One region of the Butyrivibrio sp. TB genome, then DNA from elsewhere that is predicted to be linked to it. Evidence: a T-box and tRNA genes for the amino acid it is inferred to sense, from the RefSeq annotation. Region 1 holds a T-box; the other holds one or more tRNA genes.

Region 1 (8,273 bases):
CCGGTTACTTTGATATTGTCACCGGGGAGCACATCTGCGATGCGGCCTGACCTGCCATCTATCAGGATCAGTGTCTTATCAGTTATATGATAGTAACTGCTTCCTATCTGAGCTGTCTCAGTGCCTGCCTGAAGGTCATAACCATATGACTTGTCGATAGTAAAGGCATCACCATTTATATCAAGGCTGTTAAGGTGCCTTGAACCTGACAAAAAGGTGATATTGGCAATCTCTCCGACTTCAAGGAGCTGTGCCGAGAGTGCTCTTCCATATTCACTATATATCAAAGTGGTATTGTCATAAGAAAGGGTATAATCACGTCCTGTATCATGATTACGGAACGTGATGGTATTGTTATCTGTATCGATTGATTTGATGATGGCAGTATCTGACGAATCATACTTGCCTACAAGAGAGACTGTGTTAACAGTCTGTGCATACGAGATGTCCGGGAAAAAAGTCAGCGCTACAACAAAAGCTATAATGGTTACGAATAAACTTCTAACATATCTACGCATATCCATCTCCCCTTTGAATAACCGTGGGCTGCACGCATTAAAAGCTGTGACCATAACAGGCAGGTTATGCCCAAGACTTTAACAAATAAAATCAACGCCTCATGTGAAAATTTGAACCATTAGTCACTCGCTTTGCTCGCGACATGACATTAAAAAATGATTATCATTATCCGATAATATATCGACTTTTTTTATACTTTTCTTAATAGCAAGCTTGCGAATATTTATAATTTGGTGAAGGATCGAACAAGTGTAAATTTTCAATAACCCTCGGTGCCAAAAGTTACTTTTGGCACCGTTTTTATTATTATGTCATTCAACTGGATTTTTGTAGTTAGCAAGGTGTTTTATCAGATATTCCTTATCGTTGTGATTAGGGGTACCGATGACGTCTTTGAGCATGTTGTTAAGGATAATTCCTATGTCTTTGCCGGGGGTGATTCCTAAGTCTATAAGATCTTTGCCTCCGACTTTTAGCTCTTTAAGTGACAGGCAATCGCCTCTTTCTAAGATTTCGTGTCCAATGGATGCCAAAAGATCAAGGCGTCTTTCTTTATCTTCGCGGCGATATGTACTTTGAGCCAGCATATCAGCTTTTTTGACCATTAGAAGGTCTTCAAAGTTTGAAGGGCCTACAAGGTAGAGGGTTTTTCTAACATTTTTTTCACTTGGTTCATCCTTCATTAGGATGTCGTGATACAGGACCAGGTTGCAGACACGGTCTGTGGTTGCATTATCGAACTTAAGTCTTCTAAGTATAGTCCTTGCCATACCAGCGCCTTCTTTGGCATGACCTTTGAAGTGATCACCTCGCTCATCGCTTGTCTTGCATGAAGGCTTACCTATGTCATGAAGTATCATGGTGATACGAAGAACTTTATCAGCCGGAACTTCCATTGCAGAACGGATCATGTGCTCTCCTACTGTGTAGCAGTGATGGATGGCATTCTGTTCACATTCCATACACTGATCGAATTCCGGCAAAAAAACTTTGGTAATGCCCAGTTCGTAAGCATCTCTTATAACTTCAGGATGCATGGATGTCATCATCTTGATAAATTCTGTCTGTATACGTTCTGCGCTTATATTAGAAAGTGTTGGTGCAAGCTCCTTGGCAGCTTTGGCTGTTTCCGGATCTATGGTATAACCGAGCTGTCCGGAGAATCTGACTGCTCTAAGTATTCTAAGAGCATCTTCTTCGAATCTTCTGACAGGATCGCCTACACATCTTATTACTTTATCATCAAGGTCCTTAAGACCATCGAATTCATCTACAAGGCCTTCTGTGTCATTATAGGCCATGGCGTTTATAGTAAAATCACGCCTTTTTAAATCCTCTATAAGACTTCTTGTGAATGTAACTTCCTTGGGGTGTCTGTGATCTTCATAGACTCCGTCAAGGCGGTAAGTTGTAACTTCAAAGCCTTCCTTACCTTTCATGATAGTAACTGTACCATGCTTGATGCCGGTATCAATAGTTCTTTTAAAAAGCTTCTTGACCTCCTGAGGAAGGGCACTGGTTGTGATATCCCAGTCACCGGGAACACGTCCTAATATACTGTCTCGTACGCATCCTCCGACTATGTAGGCTTCATATCCTGCCTCATGAAGTGTTTCAAGTATTTCTGCTGCCTCTATGGGCATTTTGATTTTTATATCTTCTTTACGCATATCTAAACTCCTATGCATATTCTAACACACGGGCTCAAAAATTGCTTTTATTATAAGATGAACCGCTCAAAAGCTGCATTGAAGCAGGGACATTATTAGCGTTATGTGCTAAAAACTGCGCTAAGTTTATGGCTTAGCGCAGTTTTTTATAAGATACAGATATTAAAATATCATCAATATGCTCTTCCCCAGTAAACCATCTTGGTTGCAGGCTTGCCACAGATTACGCAAGTATCTGAGATTTTCTCCTGCTCGAATGGAATACAGCGGCTTGTAACATTATAATCTTCCTTGATCTTGTCTTCACACTCGCGGCATCCGCACCACATAGCTTTAACAAAGCCCTTGGTCTCTTTGAAATTCTCTTCGAACTCTTCCTTATTGTGTGCAATATATGTATGAGCATCAAGGTGAGCCTTAGCTCTGTTATACATATCCTTCTGGATAGTATCAAGAAGTTCTCCAACCTTAGCAGGAACATCAGCTATAGCGCACTCCATCTTCTCTCTTGTATCACGTCTTACGAGAACGCACTTGCCGGCTTCCATATCCTTAGGTCCGATCTCAACACGGATCGGGATTCCATGCATCTCCTGCTCAGCGAACTTGAATCCCGGGCTTCTGTCTGTAAGATCGATAGATGCTCTGAAGTCGTTAAGGCTCTCATAGATCTTCTGTGCACAGTCAAGGACACCTTCCTTCTTCTGCTGGATCGGAATTACTACTACCTGAGTAGGAGCTATCTTAGGAGGCATTACAAGACCTTCATTGTCGCCGTGAACCATGATCATAGCGCCGATTGTTCTTGTTGTAAGTCCCCATGATGTCTGGAATACATAATGGAGCTTGTTATCTTTACCTGCATACTGAATCTCGAAAGCTTTGGCGAATCCATCACCAAAGTTGTGAGATGTAGCAGACTGAAGAGCACGGCAGTCGTGCATAAGAGCTTCTACTGTGTATGTATGCTCAGCACCTGCAAACTTCTCCTTCTCTGTCTTCTGACCCTTGATAACAGGGATTGCCATATCATTTTCCAAAAAGTCAGCATATACATTGAGCATCTGAACTGTACGCTCTTCTGCCTCTTCCATAGTTGCATGAGCTGTGTGGCCCTCCTGCCATAAGAACTCACGTGAACGAAGGAAAGGTCTTGTCTCTTTCTCCCATCTTACTACTGAGCACCACTGGTTCAGTACCTGTGGAAGATCCTTGTAAGAGTGGATCTCACCCTTATAATAATCGCAGAACAGTGTCTCTGAAGTAGGACGTACGCAGTATCTCTCTGCAAGTGGCTCAAGACCTCCGTGTGTTACCCATGCAACTTCAGGAGCAAAACCTTCTACATGATCCTTTTCCTTCTGAAGAAGTGATTCAGGAATGAACATAGGAAGGTATACATTCTTAACACCAGTCTCTTTGAATCTGGCATCAAGGTGTTTCTGGATAAGCTCCCAAATAGCGTATCCTGAAGGCTTTATTACCATGCATCCCTTAATGTTAGAGTAGCTGATAAGACCAGCTTTGATGCACACATCTGTGTACCACTGTGTGAAATCCTCATCCATGGATGTGATCTCAGATACCATTTTCTTCTTTTCGTTTGCCATCTTTTTCTCCTTTTTTGTACCCAGGACCATCAGGCTTTATCACATAAAAAAACCTTCAGTCCATGTTTAATTAAAAACAGGGACCAAAGGTTATAAATTCATCTTCGGCGGTACCACCCTATTTAAATCCGCATATGAAAAAAACTGCAGATTTCTCTCAACTATCCCTTAACGCGGGAAACGCCGTGTTTATGTTAATGAAGTAGGAATATAAACTATCATCAAAAAATTCAAGCTTATATCACAAAATCAACTTTCACACAGAACTCCAAGGCAGGTTCACAGACATCACTGTAAAGACTTCGCACCAGATAAGTCTTCTCTCTGAGACAGGACAGTTCCATTACTATTCCTCTTCAACGTTACGTTTGATTGTAATCAATTCATAATTTATTGTCAAGGGCACATAGAAATACATCCATGTATTTCTGGACATGTGCTCGTTACATCCTGTAACGGTACCTAGAAATACATCCCTCAAAAGCAACTGCTTGGCCGCTTACAAGTGTGTGAAATTACAGTATATATAAGGAGTGGCTTTGAAAAACGTCGGTACTTACGATGCGTGTTTTGCATCGTTAGTACCGCTACGTTTTTCACAGAGCGGGAGCGTCCCGACGTTATATACTGTAATTTTACATACTTGTAAGCGGCCAAGCAGTTGCCGCCCACGTTCTAAATTATGCTTTTGATGCCTCGATGAGCTTGTCCTTGAGCTGTGACTCGATCTGGCCAAGTTCAGCTTCGGCAGCTCTTCTCTTTTCCTTGCCGTCCTTCTGGATTGCAAGAACTTCATCGATAGTGCTGATAAGAGTCTCATTGGTATGGCGCAGTGTCTCCATATCGATGATGCCTCTTTCAGATTCCTTAGCAGTAGCTATTGTAGCCTGTTTGAGCTTATCTGCATTCTTCTTAAGAAGAGCATTGGTCATGTCATTGACTTCGCGCTCAGCCTTGGCAGCCTGATTGGCATGCTCTACGCCTATAGCGATGACCATCTGATTCTTCCAAAGAGGAATAGTATTAACAATAGTAGACTGGATCTTCTCAGCCATGATAGTGTCAGAAGACTGTACCATTCTGATCTGAGGGCCTGTCTGCATAGCAATCGTACGAGTAAGCTCAAGGTCATAGATCTTCTTTTCAAATCTATCGCAAAGGTTTGACAGATCCTTGGCCTTCTCTGCATCTTCCTGAAGTCCTGATGCCTGAGCCTTCTGCTGAAGTTCTACAAGCTCGTTATTTCTTACTTCTTCAAGCTTCTTCTTACCTGCCTGGATATACATTGTAAGCTCTTTGAAATAGTTAAGGTTAAGAGCATACATCTGATCGAGAAGCGCTACATCTTTCATAAGAGTAACCTGATGCTGTTCAAGTCTTGAAGTGATCTCGTTGACGTTAGTTTCAACAGTAGAATATTTTGCTTTAATAGCATTTACTCTATTAGCACTCTTTTTGAAAAAAGACATAAAGCCCTTTTCTTCTTCATCGACATCGAAATCCTTAAGCTCTGTTACAAGGCCTGAGAGCATATCTCCAACTTCACCCATGTCCTTGGTCCTTACGTTATCAATGGCCTTCTGTGAGAAGTCTGCAAGCTTCTTCTGAGTTCCTACGCCGTAGTTCATAACAGCCTGTGAATTTGTTATATCGATCTGCTTTACAAATTCATCAACCATTTTCTGTTCTTCAGGTGAGAGCTGAACATCTGCTTCGAATTTTCTGGTGCTCTCTTCTTTTGACTCTGCTGCAGGAGCTGTAGCAGTAGCACTTGCTGTAGCTGCCTGAGGCTGTGGATCACCAAATGAAAGTGTTGGTGCTGATGGTGCTGCATTAAGATCTGAAAACTGATTTTCCATATTATCCTCCAAAGAACTGATTATTTCTATAGTAAACGACTTTAGAAAATGCCTTATGCCAGTTATCTAATGCTGGCATATAAGGCATTTGATGACTGGCAAAGTGCTTTTTCTTAAGTCGTTTACTATAACTATCCTTTTCTTTATATTTTTCTATATATCTTTTCCTTATTTTTCTATATATATCTTTTTCTTTATATCCGATAAAAACAATTCTGTTTTTGAATATGCTAATTGCCATTGTCATCTGTCTTCATGGAAAAAGAACCGCTTATAATCCTGACTGGCTCTGCATAAGACCATCCTGGCTCATCATTGTCTGCATTACAGATATATCAGATGCTATATCCCAAGCCTGTTCTTCAAAAAGATCATCGAAGAGTTTCTCAAAAGCTGTATTAATGGTATCAAGAGCATCAGAGATCTGCTTCTTGGTATCTTTGATATTGTCTCCGACTTCAGGCTGAGCATCAAGATGAACATATGCATTCAGGAGCTTCTCTGTAGTAGGCAGGTAATAGTTCATGAACTTACGAAGATCCTGCGCTTTCTCCGGATGCTGGCCTACATGTTCGAATATCCTCTTCATGATATTCTCGAGATTATAGAGCTTGTCTGACATGTGCTCTTCATCATTATCAGGGATCATATCGTTGATACGTCTTACTTTGACAAGGTATTCATTGCCTTCATCAATAACTTTCTGCGAATCAGAAGTCACATTCATACCCTGAGTATCAACCTGAGCTGACTGATCGTAGATCTCCTGCTGTCTCTGACTTTGAACAAATTTCTTGTACTCATCAAATGCATTCTCAGACAGGATCAGAGTTGTCTCTTCATCATCAAACCTTGCGCCAATGAGCATTCCGCTTGATATCATCTTCTTCAAAGATTTCTTAAGATCATCTTCCGAAATCTGAACTATACTTGCAAACTCTTTAATTGATATATACTCTCTGTTACCGACTGCCTTTTTGAAAAGATTGAACTGCTTTATAAGCTTCTTTTTATCATGAGCTTTCTTCCACCACAGTCCAAATAAAATAGTGATCAAAGAGAAAAATATAAATCCTGATATCTCAGATGCTGATGTAAAAGTTATAGCTCCGGGAAGCATTATTAACGTAAAAAGCAAAGATGATATTGTAAAAAAGCCTGCGATTATACCCGATATAGTGCTTGATATACTACTAACATGAGCCTTCTGAAATACACTGATCTTCTTTTTGTTAAGAATATACTGCTCTGTCATGTTAACGCCGGAATTATTCCTTGCAGATGAGCCACCAGGCATATACGAATTGTATATACCGCTGCGCGCAGCCTGCTCTTTGAACCTCTTAGCCGTATCATTAAATGTAGCAGACAGGTCACTGCTCAAATTGCTGAAGTTTCCGGTTTCGACAGCTTTGGTTACTGTATCAGCCGCATTCATGACCCCCTGCATTATCTCATCACCGAATGCCATTTTGTACTCCAATCATAAACAATAATAAATCTATACATGAATACTATAAATCAGAATATATGAACTGCGTTCATCTCGCAATTCTACATAACATATTATACACAAGCATTCAAGTTAAAAAAACTGATTTTTCTCTAAATTAAATCCCTTAAATTGATATGACGTAAGGGTCAAAAGGTGTCAAAAGGAACTTTTGACACCTACCTCATTGATATATGACACTACAACCATTAGCTTTTTCATGCACACCATCCAAAAACTTGTATTATTACCAGTAACTACGTTAAAATGCTATTGCTATGAATAATGAATTAAACTTACTATATGAAAATTGCATGATATGTCCTAGAAAATGCCGCGTAGACCGCACCAAGGGCGAAAGAGGCTTTTGCCAAGCTTCCGGAACTATCGCTGCGGCAAGAGCTGCCCTTCACTTTTGGGAAGAGCCTTGCATATCCGGAGAGACAGGATCCGGAGCTGTATTCTTCTCAGGTTGCAACATGGGATGTGTTTTTTGTCAGAACTATGAGATAGCGCATGATGAGGTAAAAAAAGAGATTTCGGTAGATAGACTATCCGATATATTCTTAGAACTTCAAGACAAGAAAGCTGCCAATATCAACCTTGTAACTCCGACTCATTTCGTCCCAAGTATTATCAAAGCTTTGGAAATCGCCAAAGATAAAGGCCTTAAAATCCCTGTTGTTTATAATACAAGCGCTTATGAAAATGTTGACACCATCAAGATGCTTGACGGCCTTGTTGATATATATCTTCCGGATTGTAAGTACTATAACAGCGAATTATCGTTTAAATATAGTAAAGCAAGGGATTATTTTGAAAAGGCACTTCCTGCTATCGAAGAGATGGTAAGACAGACTGGCGCTCCAACATTTTATTATCCCCATGTTCATCCGGGAATTTCTAGAAAAGAAGCCTGCCAAAAGAGCTTAAATGCTGATGAATATAACGATATAGTAACCGGCGAAGACTCATCTTTAGATGATGTCACCCAAACAGAAAAAATTGATCATGACTCTACGAACTATGATATATCAGGGCAGGATGAGTCATCTGATTATTCCGGCCCCTTGATGAAAAAAGGCACCATCGTCCGCCACCTCTTACTGCCGGGGCATCTTGA
Region 2 (8,273 bases), on a different contig from region 1:
GAAGATCTGCTACAACAATGGTCTTAAGATGAGAGCTCATACTCTTGTATGGCACTCCCAGACTCCTTCATGGTTCTTCAGAAATGGTTTCAATGCAGGATCTGGTTTTGTTAACTCATCCACAATGGATGCCCGTCTTGAGATGTATGTTAAGACAGTAATGAATCACGTATATACAAACCAGTACGGAAGCGTTGTATATGCATGGGACGTTGCCAACGAGATCCTTCACGCTTCTAACTCAGGATGGGAAGCAGTCTATGGCAGCAACAAGACCAACGCTTCTTATGTCAAGAAAGCTTTCAATTATGCTTATGACACACTTTCATACTTCAAACTTACAGATTCAGTTAAGCTTTTTTATAATGATTACAATACGTACATGGAAGTCAACGACGTAATCAAACTTGTTAACTATATCAATGATGGCAGAAAAGTCTGCGCAGGTGTCGGAATGCAGTCTCACCTGGGAACTAATTTCCCATCAGTTGATTACTATACAGCTGCACTTAAGTCTTTTGTTAATGCAGGTTTTGAAGTTCAGATAACAGAGCTTGATATCACCAACAAAGGTGATACAGATCTTGCAAACTACGCATACAACCTTTTCAAGAACATCAACAGCATCAAGAAAAGCGGTGGTAATATCTCCGGTGTTACATGGTGGGGACTTTCCGACAAGACAACATGGATAAGCAATGCAGCTCCTCTTCTTTTCTACACACCAGGTAATGCTAAGCCTGCATACTCCAAGGTTATCCAGGCATATAAAGAAGTAATAGGACAGGGATCTTCAACGCCATCCCCTACTCCAACTCCAACACCTACACCTTCAAACAACAACCAGACAGCTACTATTGAAGACGGATGGTACTATATCAAAAACACACTTTCCCAGAAATATCTTACAGTAGATGCTGATAACGCAGATGGCTGGAAGAACGTTGTCATCAAGACAGGTTCAGGAGTTGATGGTCAGAAATGGTATGTTACTAATACTTCAGACGGATATATCACCCTTACAAACAAGCTTGGCAATGTAATGCTGGACGTAGCTAATGGCGAGAACGATGACGGAACCAATGTAGGTATCTACAGTGCATACGGCGGAACAGCTCAGCAGTTTATAGTCAAGAACACTGATGTAAGCGGCGTATATACAATCGGAACCAAGTGTTCTGATGCTGCAAAATATCTTGATGTATACGAAAAGAAAACAGATGATGGCACAAATGTATGCCAGTGGACATACAACGGCGGATCCAATCAGCAGTGGCAGTTTGAGAAGGTAAATAACGGCAGCTCTCAGACACCAGCCGAAACACCTTCAGAAACTCCTGCAGAAACTCCTTCCGAAACTCCTGCAGTTCCGGAGCAGGAACAGCCTGCATCTACAGGCCTTAGCGTTGAATATTCCATCAACAACTGGGGCAGCGGATATCAGGTTAACTTCAAGGTATCTAACACAGGAAGCACAGTTAATACATGGACAGTAGCTGTAAAAAAGAGCGATGTTAATATCACAGCAAGCTGGAATGTCAACATCGAAGAACAAGGTGACTACTATGTGATCACTCCTGTAGAATGGAATTCCACTATTCCGGAAGGAAGTAGCATAGAATTCGGCATTCAGGGTAGCGGATCTATCGGAACAACAATAGAAACTTCAGTACACTAAAATAAAAGTAAAGGACGGAGTCAGCGGTTCATTTCTTGCATTGCAAGAAATCCGCTAACTCCGTCCTTTTATTATTTCCACTAAGAATGTTTTTTGTTTTATATCGATTCTTTATATGCCATCTGAACAAAATCATGTTATACTGTCTAGGTTATTAAGGAGAGTAAAAAACATGTCAGAACAAAGAAAAGAAAACAAGATGGGCGTAATGCCTGTCAAACAGCTCATTATCTCAATGTCCCTGCCCATGATGGTATCTATGCTGGTGCAGGCTCTTTACAATGTTGTAGACAGCATCTTCGTTGCTAAGATCAGTGAGAATGCTCTTACAGCTGTAACACTTGCATTCCCTATGCAGAACCTGATGATAGCACTTGCATCAGGAACAGGTGTTGGTATCAATTCATTATTATCAAGATCACTTGGTGAAAAAAAATATGACAGATCTGATGCTGCCGCTAATACCGGAATACTACTTACTATCATGAACTTCGTTGTATTCCTTATTATAGGTATTTTCGGTTCCAGAGCTTTTATCGCTTCACAGACAAGCGACACTGCCATCATCGAAGACGGCGCAGCATACCTTGGAATAGTTGCTACCCTGTCACTTGGACTCTTCTGTCAGGTTACATTTGAAAGGCTCCTTCAATCAACAGGAAGAACAGTATATAGTATGATCTCTCAGCTGACCGGCGCTGTTATCAACATCATCTTCGACCCTATCATGATCTTCGGTCTTCTTGGATGTCCCAAGCTCGGAGTTGCAGGTGCAGCATATGCAACAGTACTGGGTCAAAGCATAGCAGCTGTTGTAGGACTTATACTTAATATCAAATACAACCATGATATCAAGATCAGACTTTCTAATATATTTAAACCCAAAGCTGAAATCATAGGACAGATTTATATGGTAGGAGTTCCTTCCATCCTCATGATGTCAATAGGATCAATCATGACTTATCTTATGAATCAGATCCTGATCGCATTTTCAACAACCGCAGCTGCTGTATTTGGCGTATATTTCAAACTTCAGAGTTTCTTCTTCATGCCTATCTTTGGTATGAACAATGGTGTCATACCTGTTCTTGCTTATAACTATGGAGCCAGGAACAAAAAGAGAATTGATGATTCTTTAAAATTTGCATTTGCTCTTGCTATTACTATCATGCTTGTCGGAACCATAGTATTTGAGCTCATCCCGGGGGCACTACTAAAAATGTTTGATGCATCAGATGATATGCTTGCAATAGGAATACCGGCACTTAGGATCATAGCCGTACACTTCCCGGTTGCTGCTGCCTCAATTGTTATGGGCTCCATATTCCAAGCCTTTGCCAAGAGCATTTATTCACTGTTCGTATCCATAGGCAGACAGCTGGCGGTACTTATACCTGTTGCATATCTGCTATCACTTACAGGCAATCTTAATGCAGTATGGCTCGCCTTCCCTATATCTGAAGTAGTCTCATTTATCCTATCTTTGGTATTTTTCAAAATTGTATATAGCTCAACTGTAAAGAAAATGTAAGAAACACAAAAGACTGTAATATATACCTACAATGTACATATTACAGTCTTTATCAATATGTCAGCGATTTAAAGCTTAAATCAACCTGTGAATAAATCATCCCCCAAGTATCCAATAATCTTATGTCAAGGCTTCTATTATATTGCCAAAATTATGCGGTAAGTGTTTTATGGGAAATGATAAAAAAGAGAAATTTGAGCATGAAAAAATCGGGGTGACAGGATTCGAACCTGCGGCCTCTACGTCCCGAACGTAGCGCTCTACCAAACTGAGCCACACCCCGATAGATAAAATATAGATTTATATACAACGCTCTGATATACGAGCGATACCACGCTATATATAAACGAAAGGATACTGCACTGAAAGGGTGGAACAATATAAATCGTGCTGCAGCGCATCTGTAAATCATCCGAAGTACATGAAGCCCGCTTTGAAATCCTTTCGGTATTGCTGAGACATCAATAAATCAAATAAAAATCATATGCAATTCAAAAAACATCCATCTCAACAGCATTTAGAATCATACAACAAGTATGTATGCAGTGTCAAGCACTTTTTTGACTAAAAGTGGATATAAAATCTTTTGAAAGTTATTATGATTATCCAATTTAATACATATGCTCATTCCGGGTATGTCATCTGATTTATACACAAAATCAGATGACATACCCGGAATCGTTTTTAGAAGATACTTCTCACATGTCATCCACAACCTGGAAGATCACGAACTTAAGATAATATGATGTATCATTAGCCCACAGTATCGGATGGTCAGGTCCCTGCTGGCGGAACTCTATCTGGCGAAGGCGCTTGTGTGCATCTCTAGCTGCTTCCTTGATAGTCTTAAGGAACAGGTCTTCGTCCATGAAGTGAGAACAGGAACATGTTGCAAGATATCCACCATTTCTTACAAGGCGCATACCTCTTATATTGATCTCTCTGTATCCTGTTACAGCCTTTTTGATAGAAGCACGTGACTTGGTAAATGCAGGAGGATCAAGGATTACTACGTCATAGAGCTCTCCGCTTCTTTCAAGAGAAGGCAGAAGGTCAAATATATCTGCGCACTTGTATCCTGCAACGCCGCTTTCGTCTTTTAAAGGGACGCTGTCACCTTCATACTTTCTTGCATCAAATCCGTTAAGACGCGCATTCTCCATAGCCTGATCTATGGCAAGGTCTGAGGCATCTACTGATAATATAGACTTAGCTCCTCCTGCCATAGCATTAAGGCCAAATGAACCTGTATGAGTGAAGCAGTCAAGAACCCTTGCATTCTTACAAAGAGGTCTTATAGACATACGATTGAGCTTCTGGTCAAGGAAAAATCCTGTCTTCTGGCCGTCTTTAACATCAACTATGTATTTGATATCATTCTCTACTATCTCAACATTTGTATCAAACTCAGCTCCGATAAAACCCTTGGTACGCTCAAGTCCCTCAAGTTCTCTAACCTTGGCATCACTTCTTTCATATACTCCGCGGATCTTGATGCCGTCTTTTTCAAGAACTTCTTTGCACAGATCTATTATCATCTCTTTCATCTTGTCAGTACCAAGTGCAAGAGACTCTATAACAAGACAATCGTTAAACTTATCAATTGTGATCCCGGGAAGGAAATCTGCCTCGCCAAATATAAGACGGCAGGAATCAGAAGTTACACCTTCGTATCTGAAGAGCTTGCCATCAAATCCGTATATGGCCTTTCTATAATCCCATGCATTCTGAACCCTGGTTCTTATAAGAGCTTCATCAACCTTGTTGTCCTTCTTTCTTGACATCACGCGGACTCTTATCTTGGATATATCATTGATAAAACCATATCCAAGGAAGAAATCATCAAAATCGTGAACTTCAACAATATCACCATTTTCATAACTTCCTGTAACCTTGGCTATCTCATTATCAAAAACCCAAAGGCCTCCTGCTTTAATAGTGCGGCCCTCGCCTTTTTTCAAAATAATCTTTGCATTTGATATGGAAATTGTATTACTCATGTTAAACCTTTCTGTGCTATATTAAACAAAAGAATTGGACTATAATACTATACTCAAACTTCTTTTTTACACAACTATTCTACTAACTTTTTATCGGATAGTCCATTTTCAAACTTATCAAAACGAATTGGCGCCGCGAGCTCCACCAATTTGAACTATCAGCCACTTTCTATGCTCGCGACATGAGGTTAATATATGATACAGGATATAGCACCATCAATTTTTCATAATGAATATGTAGTTAGAGAGCCTTCGTCGGATGATTACGTCTTTATTTTCAAAAACAGGCAGATCCTTGTAAGAGATGATGGAGATAGTATTACATGCCCCAAAGTATCCGATATCGGGAATGACAAGCTTCAGTTTCTCTTCACTATCAACAATAAATACAACTACCTGTATCTTGGTGATGAAGATATCTCTCCGAAAGGCTTCTACTATACAGATTTAAAAAGTCTCAGGCGTACTGATAATAAGCTCTTTGCCTTCGCCGGCATGACAGCTTATCACCTTCATACCTGGTATACCAATAACCGCTTCTGCGGAAGATGCGGCTCTAAGACTATTATATATAACAAAGAAAGAGCTCTAAAATGCCCTGATTGTGGTAACATCATATATCCCCGCATATCTCCTGCTGTCATCATAGCTGTAACAGATGGTGACAAGATAGTTGTCACAAGATATGCAGGACGTGAATATAAAGGCCTTGCTCTTATAGCAGGTTTCTGCGAGATCGGCGAAACCGCAGAGGAAACTGTAGCTCGTGAAGTCATGGAAGAAGTCGGACTTAAAGTCAAGAATATCCGCTATTACAAAAGCCAGCCCTGGGGCTTTGAATCAGATCTTCTGCTTGGCTACTACTGCCAGCTTGATGGCGACGGTACTATTACGATGGATGCTTCCGAACTTAAGACCGCCGAGTGGGTACATAGGGATGACCTTGAAGAAGACAAAGAGCACGTAAGTCTTACTGCTGAAATGATGATGGCTTTTAAGCATAAACTCTTTTGACATTTCAGCAAGCTACAGGCTTCCATAAGGGGGCTGATAAAAAATTTAAAAAATCTGGATTTTTTAAATTTTAGTGTTGACACTCAATTCCAATTGCGGTAATATACTTTTTGTCGCTGCGAAACACGCAGCCGACAAAACTTAATAAATGCGATAGTGGCGTAGTTGGTAACGCGCGACCTTGCCAAGGTCGAGACCGCGGGTTCGAGCCCCGTCTATCGCTCTTCAAATAAAAGCTTATCTTTTGTTTGTTCAACTTAATAAACGCGATAGTGGCGTAGTTGGTAACGCGCGACCTTGCCAAGGTCGAGACCGCGGGTTCGAGCCCCGTCTATCGCTCGTGTAAAGAGATGATCACATGATCATCTCTTTTTTTATCGAATCGTATGCTCACACTATTTTTTGTATTTTTGACAAAACAGGTCTAAAACTATCTGTTTTTTTGACAATATATTTGACATTGTCAAAAATTACGATATTGTAATTCAAGTTCTAAACGGATATTATAATATTAGTGATCAGGTCGCAGAAACTCGCGATGCCTGCGATCGGAAGAAGGACCCACGGGCCCTTCTTTTCTGTTTTTATAACACTTTTTAAGGACGACACATGAAACCAATAAAGCCTTTCCTTACTTACACTCAGCAGATACAGCACCTGTCTACTAATAAAGGGCTAATTATACTACTACAATACCAAGCATAGCAAAACTTGTGCTTTGGTGATGGATGCGATATTAAACAAAACAATTGCCCTATAGGAACAATGATTCCAGGTGATATAGACACAGCGGATGGTCAGTTAGACGATATAGAGAGCAGGATAGACGAGCTGAATAATGAGATAGATATGATTGAAAATAGGATTGATGATGTAGCGAACATGGATGAAGAGTTATAGGAATCATCGGATTAATATGGAGGAAGATTTAACCTATGGCCTACACTATGACGCATATTTTGATAGCGGAAAAGGTATTAGGATTTTTTGATTGTCCAATAGACTATGATACATATATAGTTGGTTCTATCGCACCTGATGCCGTGCATGCAAACCCTAATTATTCACCAGAGTTGAAAGAAAAAAGTCATCTTTTTGCTGACGGATTAAAATGGGGTGAGGTAGCAAGCGAAAAGGAATATGACGAATGGCTTGATAGCATAAAAGAATTTTATTTTAACAATTATTTTAAGTATGATAGAGATTTTTTTCTAGGATACATAGTTCATGTTCTTACAGATATATGTTCCAATAGCGAGATATATGCTCCTTTTTATAAATCCTTAGCGCAAGATGAAATAGCAGAGAAGAAAAAGCAGTTTTCATATGAAAGCTATTGTGTGAATTACTATTTGTTCCGGGAATATTCCAAAGACAAACGTTTAGTGGATACTCTTAAAAAAGGTCGTTCTTACTCAATTCCCAATATTTATGATGATTCTATATTCGAAAACAGAATTAATCAATTATTTGATTTTGAATTTAAGAAATGGGATATAGATACAATTGAGAAGAATAGCATCTGTACGATTGAGAATACTATAGCTCTAATTGAAAAAGCTCCAACAGTGATAAAAAAGATATTTATTGATGACTTCTATCGTAGATAATAAATTATATCATGGAATACTTGCAATTCTTGCTCGTCACTATTCAATTGTGTGTATAAGTGTGTGATAAGCCTATGCAGACGGCTGGAAACCCGCATGTTCCCAAACCTGTCTATACCTTGTGACTGTAAGAGAGGAAGTGTCCTTGTCATTCTCTTTTTCTTCCAGTACTCTTTCAAAGAGAGCCACCCATTACAGGCAGCTCTCCTATAGAAGTTATGTTTTTATTTTCCTTCAGTTATAAGCTCTTCAGCCATATCGAATAGCTCATCAACAGTAAGAGTTGTATCGAAAGTCATGAGACAGTAGTGAACGCCATTAACATCAAATATAAGGTTTGTAATCATCTGTGTTTCTTCCTGATCTGAACCATAGCTAATAAAGAAATGATCATCGTTTTCCATCCTGTCAAGGAGTTCCTGTGATACCTGTCCTTCCAT

The links. The T-box of region 1 lies ahead of proS (proline--tRNA ligase). A T-box ahead of a tRNA ligase gene usually reads a tRNA of that ligase, here a tRNA-Pro.
Region 2: it has a tRNA-Pro gene. The T-box ahead of proS (proline--tRNA ligase) is inferred to sense a tRNA for this amino acid. The anticodon was not compared.

What each region holds. Positions count from the first base shown of each region.
Region 1 is NZ_FOER01000004.1:71,534-79,806, reverse strand. Features, by position in the region: gene BMX21_RS03810 (PEGA domain-containing protein) at 1-518, opposite strand, end outside; gene BMX21_RS03805 (CCA tRNA nucleotidyltransferase) at 831-2,189, opposite strand; gene proS (proline--tRNA ligase) at 2,363-3,799, opposite strand; T-box leader at 3,875-4,168, opposite strand; gene BMX21_RS03795 (toxic anion resistance protein) at 4,480-5,658, opposite strand; gene BMX21_RS03790 (hypothetical protein) at 5,660-5,899, opposite strand; gene BMX21_RS03785 (5-bromo-4-chloroindolyl phosphate hydrolysis family protein) at 5,930-7,129, opposite strand; gene BMX21_RS03780 (radical SAM protein) at 7,429-8,273, shown strand, end outside.
Region 2 is NZ_FOER01000002.1:177,699-185,971, reverse strand. Features, by position in the region: gene BMX21_RS02150 (endo-1,4-beta-xylanase) at 1-1,678, shown strand, start outside; gene BMX21_RS02145 (MATE family efflux transporter) at 1,851-3,209, shown strand; tRNA gene BMX21_RS02140 (tRNA-Pro) at 3,419-3,492, opposite strand; gene BMX21_RS02130 (class I SAM-dependent rRNA methyltransferase) at 3,908-5,209, opposite strand; gene nudC (NAD(+) diphosphatase) at 5,405-6,223, shown strand; tRNA gene BMX21_RS02120 (tRNA-Gly) at 6,374-6,446, shown strand; tRNA gene BMX21_RS02115 (tRNA-Gly) at 6,490-6,562, shown strand; gene BMX21_RS02110 (zinc dependent phospholipase C family protein) at 7,159-7,833, shown strand; gene BMX21_RS02105 (DUF4179 domain-containing protein) at 8,058-8,273, opposite strand, start outside.